3 regions of the Turicibacter sp. H121 genome follow, and region 2 is predicted to be linked to each of the others. Evidence: a T-box and tRNA genes for the amino acid it is inferred to sense, from the RefSeq annotation. Region 2 holds a T-box; the other regions hold tRNA genes.
The links. The T-box of region 2 lies ahead of thrS (threonine--tRNA ligase). A T-box ahead of a tRNA ligase gene usually reads a tRNA of that ligase, here a tRNA-Thr.
Positions count from the first base shown of each region.

Region 1: it has a tRNA-Thr gene. The T-box ahead of thrS (threonine--tRNA ligase) is inferred to sense a tRNA for this amino acid. The anticodon was not compared.
Region 3: it has a tRNA-Thr gene. The T-box ahead of thrS (threonine--tRNA ligase) is inferred to sense a tRNA for this amino acid. The anticodon was not compared.

Region 1 covers NZ_CP013476.1:1,817,347-1,819,581, reverse strand. Annotated here, with positions in the region: gene AT726_RS08775 (DUF1189 family protein) at 1-291, opposite strand, end outside; tRNA gene AT726_RS08770 (tRNA-Leu) at 566-654, opposite strand; tRNA gene AT726_RS08765 (tRNA-Cys) at 675-748, opposite strand; tRNA gene AT726_RS08760 (tRNA-Gly) at 754-827, opposite strand; tRNA gene AT726_RS08755 (tRNA-His) at 838-913, opposite strand; tRNA gene AT726_RS08750 (tRNA-Trp) at 927-1,000, opposite strand; tRNA gene AT726_RS08745 (tRNA-Thr) at 1,008-1,083, opposite strand; tRNA gene AT726_RS08740 (tRNA-Leu) at 1,257-1,345, opposite strand; tRNA gene AT726_RS08735 (tRNA-Cys) at 1,366-1,439, opposite strand; tRNA gene AT726_RS08730 (tRNA-Gly) at 1,445-1,518, opposite strand; tRNA gene AT726_RS08725 (tRNA-His) at 1,529-1,604, opposite strand; tRNA gene AT726_RS08720 (tRNA-Thr) at 1,610-1,685, opposite strand; tRNA gene AT726_RS08715 (tRNA-Val) at 1,699-1,774, opposite strand; tRNA gene AT726_RS08710 (tRNA-Glu) at 1,781-1,857, opposite strand; tRNA gene AT726_RS08705 (tRNA-Asn) at 1,871-1,947, opposite strand; rRNA gene rrf (5S ribosomal RNA) at 1,960-2,068, opposite strand; rRNA gene AT726_RS08695 (23S ribosomal RNA) at 2,121-2,235, opposite strand, start outside.
Region 2 covers NZ_CP013476.1:527,418-529,652, reverse strand. Annotated here, with positions in the region: gene dnaI (primosomal protein DnaI) at 1-716, shown strand, start outside; T-box leader at 803-1,017, shown strand; gene thrS (threonine--tRNA ligase) at 1,098-2,235, shown strand, end outside.
Region 3 covers NZ_CP013476.1:951,811-954,045, reverse strand. Annotated here, with positions in the region: rRNA gene AT726_RS04690 (23S ribosomal RNA) at 1-442, shown strand, start outside; rRNA gene rrf (5S ribosomal RNA) at 495-603, shown strand; tRNA gene AT726_RS04680 (tRNA-Asn) at 616-692, shown strand; tRNA gene AT726_RS04675 (tRNA-Glu) at 706-782, shown strand; tRNA gene AT726_RS04670 (tRNA-Val) at 789-864, shown strand; tRNA gene AT726_RS04665 (tRNA-Thr) at 878-953, shown strand; tRNA gene AT726_RS04660 (tRNA-Tyr) at 957-1,041, shown strand; tRNA gene AT726_RS04655 (tRNA-Gln) at 1,051-1,125, shown strand; tRNA gene AT726_RS04650 (tRNA-Lys) at 1,131-1,206, shown strand; tRNA gene AT726_RS04645 (tRNA-Leu) at 1,246-1,334, shown strand; tRNA gene AT726_RS04640 (tRNA-Arg) at 1,343-1,419, shown strand; tRNA gene AT726_RS04635 (tRNA-Pro) at 1,428-1,504, shown strand; tRNA gene AT726_RS04630 (tRNA-Ala) at 1,521-1,596, shown strand; tRNA gene AT726_RS04625 (tRNA-Met) at 1,624-1,700, shown strand; tRNA gene AT726_RS04620 (tRNA-Ile) at 1,711-1,787, shown strand; tRNA gene AT726_RS04615 (tRNA-Ser) at 1,808-1,900, shown strand; tRNA gene AT726_RS04610 (tRNA-Met) at 1,922-1,997, shown strand; tRNA gene AT726_RS04605 (tRNA-Asp) at 2,001-2,076, shown strand; tRNA gene AT726_RS04600 (tRNA-Phe) at 2,087-2,162, shown strand; tRNA gene AT726_RS04595 (tRNA-Val) at 2,169-2,235, shown strand, end outside.

The sequences.
Region 1 (2,235 bases), 1.3 Mb from region 2:
ATTACTCAAATTAATCTCAGCAAATTCAGAACATGTCAACGTACCGCTTTGCACACCACATCCCACTGGAAGAGAATCCACAAAACGATCTTGATCCGTTTCTGTTAACTGCCAAATCTTTTGGTCCCAACGATACGGCGCATCACCAATTAAAATAAATGCAAATGGCGTCATCTGCATAAAAGATAAAATAATTAAAAATAACAAACTAATTAAAATCGGTGTTTTTCTTAGAGCAAATACTGCATCAATTGAATACGTCGTCTCTAACATCAACTTTAACCTTTTCATATCACACACACCCATCCTATAATCTCAAAATCCTCGTACAACAAAATATACCTACTAGAATTTTTATTATAATCTAGTCCATCAACTAAGAATTATAACAGAGTTTCCAAGTAAAGTATAAAATATTACACTATCTTCCCTAATCTGCAGGAATATTATATCAAGTATTAGAAAACACAACCATATGTAATCGTTATCACATTAATCTAATAAAAAAAGTATCCTTTGGATACTAGAAATAAAAAAAGAGTATTACTACTCATTATAACAAAATTGGTGCCTAGGGCCGGAATCGAACCGGCACGGGTGTCACCACCCGCAGGATTTTAAGTCCTGTGCGTCTACCAGTTCCGCCACCCAGGCACATCATTCATTAAATTATTTGGAGGCGCCAATCGGATTTGAACCGATGATCAGGGAGTTGCAGTCCCATGCCTTACCACTTGGCTATGGCGCCTTGTATGGAGCGGGTGAAGAGAATCGAACTCTCACAGTCAGCTTGGAAGGCTGAAGTTCTACCATTAAACTACACCCGCTTATTATTAATGGGGCGACTGATGGGAATCGAACCCACGAGTGTCGGAGCCACAATCCGATGCGTTAACCACTTCGCCACAATCGCCATTTAAACTCGTTGGCAGGGGTGGCAGGAATCGAACCCACACTAACGGTTTTGGAGACCGCTGTTCTACCGTTAAACTACACCCCTATTTATCTGGTGCCGGAAGCAGGACTTGAACCCGCAACCTACTGATTACAAGTCAGTTGCTCTACCAATTGAGCTATTCCGGCAAAATGTATCATTTTGATACATAAATTATTATATATCAACATAAATAAAATTGCAATAATAAATTTCTTTATATTTTTATATCTAATACGTATGGTACCTTACTTTATATCATATATAAGCAAACTTCATTTATGACATAAAAAAAAGAGTTATTTACTCATTATAATAAAATTGGTGCCTAGGGCCGGAATCGAACCGGCACGGGTGTCACCACCCGCAGGATTTTAAGTCCTGTGCGTCTACCAGTTCCGCCACCCAGGCACATCATTCATTAAATTATTTGGAGGCGCCAATCGGATTTGAACCGATGATCAGGGAGTTGCAGTCCCATGCCTTACCACTTGGCTATGGCGCCTTGTATGGAGCGGGTGAAGAGAATCGAACTCTCACAGTCAGCTTGGAAGGCTGAAGTTCTACCATTAAACTACACCCGCTTATTATTAATGGGGCGACTGATGGGAATCGAACCCACGAGTGTCGGAGCCACAATCCGATGCGTTAACCACTTCGCCACAATCGCCATACTGGTGCCGGAAGCAGGACTTGAACCCGCAACCTACTGATTACAAGTCAGTTGCTCTACCAATTGAGCTATTCCGGCAGTTATTTAATTATGGTGGAGGATGACGGGCTCGAACCGCCGACCCTCTGCTTGTAAGGCAGATGCTCTCCCAGCTGAGCTAATCCTCCACTTAATGGTGACCCGTACGGGATTCGAACCCGTGTATGCATGCGTGAAAGGCATGTGTGTTAAACCGCTTCACCAACGGGCCATTAAGTAATTAATGGCGCCCCAACTAGGACTCGAACCTAGGACCCCTTGATTAACAGTCAAGTGCTCTAACCAACTGAGCTATTGAGGCAGGTTTATTTTGGCCCAGCGACGTCCTACTCTCGCACTTGCGTACTACCCTCGGCGCTAAGGAGCTTAACTTCTGTGTTCGGTATGGGAACAGGTGTGCCCTCCTTGCCATCATCACTAGACCATTGAAAGATGTTGTTAATCTTCCAAAACTAGATATCTTCTTCAGTTTCTTTGGTTAAGTCCTCGATCGATTAGTATCAGTCCGCTCCATGTGTCACCACACTTCCACTCCTGACCTATCAACCTCGTCGTCTTCAAGGGATCTTACTTCTTTCGAATGGGAAAT
Region 2 (2,235 bases):
GATTAAATAGTTGTAGGCAACCTATTAAAGGCCATTATCCAACACTGAAACCTTCTTATAAGCAATTAAAGGTGGCGTATACGCCATGTCAGTATGCGTTAAATCAAAAACATTTAGAAAATATTAAGAGTTTCCATATGCCGGCTGATATTTTAAATGCAAATTTCGAACAATTTATTATGGATCCGGAGCGTGCCGAGTTTTATGAAAAGGCATCGTTGTTCATCCATGAATATATGACGACAAAAAAAGGGCGTGGGCTTTATCTATATGGTCCATTTGGAACTGGAAAGACATATATGTTAAGTGCAATTGCTAACATTTTATCTCAACGAGGAATTGTTTGTGGACTTGTTTATTTTCCAGAATTAATTGCTGAAATTAAATCAGGATTTAATAGTGAAAACAGTAGTGCGTATGATAAGATTGAGCAATTAAAACAAATTGAAGTGCTTATGCTTGATGACATCGGAAGTGAGTCCATGACGAGCTGGATGCGTGATGAAGTGTTGGGGCGAATTTTAAACTATCGTATGCACCAAGGATTGCCAACCTTCTTTACTTCAAATCTCGATTATAATCAGCTTCAACATCATTATTCCTATACGCAAAAAGGTGAAGTGGAAGAAATTAAAGGAGCTCGTGTATTAGAACGCATTAAAGCTTTAACAACCCCTGTGGCCATTACAGGAACAAATTATCGCCAAAAACGATAAAAATTGAAGTATTTTTTCTTGATTTCAAAAAAATCATGCATTATAATATGACTCAGACATATAATATATAGGTAATTCGTCACATATTAAAAGTTTTGATAAGGATAAGGTTTAATAAAAACGACTTTTTAGAGAGGAAATCCTCGGCTGTAAGATTTCTAAGAACGCTTATTAAATTACTCCCTTTGAACTGGACTTGAAAAAGATTCCCGCTGGCTGCGTTAAAGCTGAATTAAGTTGCTGATAAAGTCTTTTACTTTATCGGAAATAGGATGGTACCGCGATTTCAATCGTTCCTACTTGTTAAGATTAGGAGCGATTTTTTTATATTCATAAAAATTCGCTCCGATCATCATGAATCACAAAAAGGAGGAAAACACTATGATTAACATTACTTTCCCAGATGGAAATGTGAAACAGTTTGAAAATGGAATTACTGCTGAAGCGATTGCTCAATCAATTTCACCAGGATTACGTAAACGTTGTGTGGCAGCTAAATTAAACGGACATTTATATGATTTAACTCGTCCAATCGAGGCAGATGCAAAAATCGAGTTAATTACAAATGATCGCCCTGAAGCTTGGGAAATCATTAATCACTCTGCGGCTCATTTAATGGCAGCAGCGATTAAACGTCTATATCCAGATGCAAAATTCGGAGTAGGACCAGCTATCGAAGATGGATTCTATTACGATATCGATACAGAAGCAAAAATCACTGAATCAGATTTAGCAGCGATTGAAAAAATGATGCAAAAAATTTCTTCAGAAGCTTTACCAATTATCCGTCGTGAATTAAGCCGTGAAGAGGCAAAAGAATTCTTTGCCAATGATGAATATAAATTAGAATTAATTGATGCTATTAAAGAAGGAGAAGTTATTACCACTTACTCTGAAGGAGATTTCACTGACTTATGTAGTGGAGTTCACGTGGGTAATACAAAAGATGTTAAATTCTTTAAATTATTAAATGTAGCGGGAGCTTACTGGCGTGGAGATAGTGATAACAAAATGTTAACTCGTATTTACGGGGCAGCTGCTTTAACAAAAGATCAATTAGCTGAACACTTACGTATTTTAGAAGAACGTAAAGAGCGTGATCATAAAAAAATCGGACGTGAATTAGAATTATTCACATTCAGTCCATTAGTTGGACAAGGACTACCAATCTGGTTACCAAACGGGATGAAAGTTCGTCAACAAATTGAGCGTTATATTATCGATCTAGAAGAAGAGTATGGATATCAACACGTTGCAACTCCAGTTATGGGATCAGTTGATTTATACCGTACATCAGGACACTGGGCACATTACAAAGAAGATATGTTCGTGCCAATGGAAATGGACAATGAAGAATTAGTTTTACGACCAATGTCTTGTCCTCATCACATGATGGTTTATAAAACAAAATTACGTTCATATCGTGATTTACCAATTCGATATGCAGAGCAAGTTATCCAACATCGCTTTGAAGCATCAGGTGCTTTAACAGGTCTTGAGCGTGTTCGTGCGATGACGT
Region 3 (2,235 bases), 420 kb from region 2:
CTGATCTCCCCCAAGAGTTCACATCGACGGGGAGGTTTGGCACCTCGATGTCGGCTCATCGCATCCTGGGGCTGTAGTCGGTCCCAAGGGTTGGGCTGTTCGCCCATTAAAGCGGTACGCGAGCTGGGTTCAGAACGTCGTGAGACAGTTCGGTCCCTATCCGTCGTGGGCGTAGGAAATTTGAGAGGAGCTGTCCTTAGTACGAGAGGACCGGGATGGACACACCGCTGGTGTACCAGTTGTTCTGCCAGGAGCATAGCTGGGTAGCTACGTGTGGACGGGATAAACGCTGAAAGCATCTAAGCGTGAAGCCCCCCTCAAGATGAGATTTCCCATTCGAAAGAAGTAAGATCCCTTGAAGACGACGAGGTTGATAGGTCAGGAGTGGAAGTGTGGTGACACATGGAGCGGACTGATACTAATCGATCGAGGACTTAACCAAAGAAACTGAAGAAGATATCTAGTTTTGGAAGATTAACAACATCTTTCAATGGTCTAGTGATGATGGCAAGGAGGGCACACCTGTTCCCATACCGAACACAGAAGTTAAGCTCCTTAGCGCCGAGGGTAGTATGCAAGTGCGAGAGTAGGACGTCGCTGGGCCAAAATAAAACTGCCTCAATAGCTCAGTTGGTTAGAGCACTTGACTGTTAATCAAGGGGTCCTAGGTTCGAGTCCTAGTTGGGGCGCCATTAATTACTTAATGGCCCGTTGGTGAAGCGGTTTAACACACATGCCTTTCACGCATGCATACACGGGTTCGAATCCCGTACGGGTCACCATTAAGTGGAGGATTAGCTCAGCTGGGAGAGCATCTGCCTTACAAGCAGAGGGTCGGCGGTTCGAGCCCGTCATCCTCCACCATAATTAAATAAATGCCGGAATAGCTCAATTGGTAGAGCAACTGACTTGTAATCAGTAGGTTGCGGGTTCAAGTCCTGCTTCCGGCACCAGCTGGTGGGGTAGCGAAGTGGCTAAACGCGGCGGACTGTAAATCCGCTCTCTCCGAGTTCGGCGGTTCGAATCCGTCCCCCACCACCACTTTAATCATGGGCTATAGCCAAGCGGTAAGGCAACGGACTTTGACTCCGTCATGCGCTGGTTCGAATCCAGCTAGCCCAGCCAATGATGTCCTGCTAGCTCAGTTGGTAGAGCATCTGACTTTTAATCAGAGGGTCAGAGGTTCGAGTCCTCTGCAGGACACCATTTTCAAAAAAAAGGCGCGTGCCTTGAAATAAACGAAATGCCTGGGTGGCGGAACTGGTAGACGCACAGGACTTAAAATCCTGCGGGTGGTGACACCCGTGCCGGTTCGATTCCGGCCCTAGGCACCAACTAAATAGCGCCCATAGCTCAATTGGATAGAGCGTTTGACTACGGATCAAAAGGTTAGGGGTTCGACTCCTCTTGGGCGCGCCATAAAAATTCGGGAAGTGGCTCAGCTTGGTAGAGCACCTGGTTTGGGACCAGGGGGTCGCAGGTTCGAATCCTGTCTTCCCGACCATTAAATGAATACCCATGGGGACTTAGCTCAGCTGGGAGAGCGCCTGCCTTGCACGCAGGAGGTCAGGGGTTCGATCCCCCTAGTCTCCACCAATTAAATATTAGCAAATAACAATAAATGGCGGAGTAGCTCAACTGGCTAGAGCGTACGGTTCATACCCGTGAGGTTGGGGGTTCGAGTCCCTCCTCCGCTACCATGAAAGACCCGGACCCTTAGCTCAGTTGGTTAGAGCTATCGGCTCATAACCGATCGGTCGTAGGTTCGAGTCCTACAGGGTCCACCAGTTAGTTTGCATCATGATACGGAGGAATACCCAAGTCCGGCTGAAGGGATCGGTCTTGAAAACCGACAGGGCGTGAAAGCGTCGCGGGGGTTCGAATCCCTCTTCCTCCGCCATATTAAATTTAAATATAACATCGCGGGGTGGAGCAGTTGGTAGCTCGTCGGGCTCATAACCCGAAGGTCGCAGGTTCAAGTCCTGTCCCCGCAACCAAAAGGTCCAGTGGTGTAGCGGTTAACATGCCTGCCTGTCACGCAGGAGATCGCGGGTTCGATTCCCGTCTGGACCGCCATTTTAAAAAAGGCTTGGTAGCTCAGTCGGTAGAGCAAAGGACTGAAAATCCTTGTGTCGGCGGTTCGATTCCGTCCCAAGCCACCATTAAGTGGAGGATTAGCTCAGCTGGGAGAGCATCTGCCTTACAAGCAGAGGGTCGGCGGTTCGAGCCCGTCAT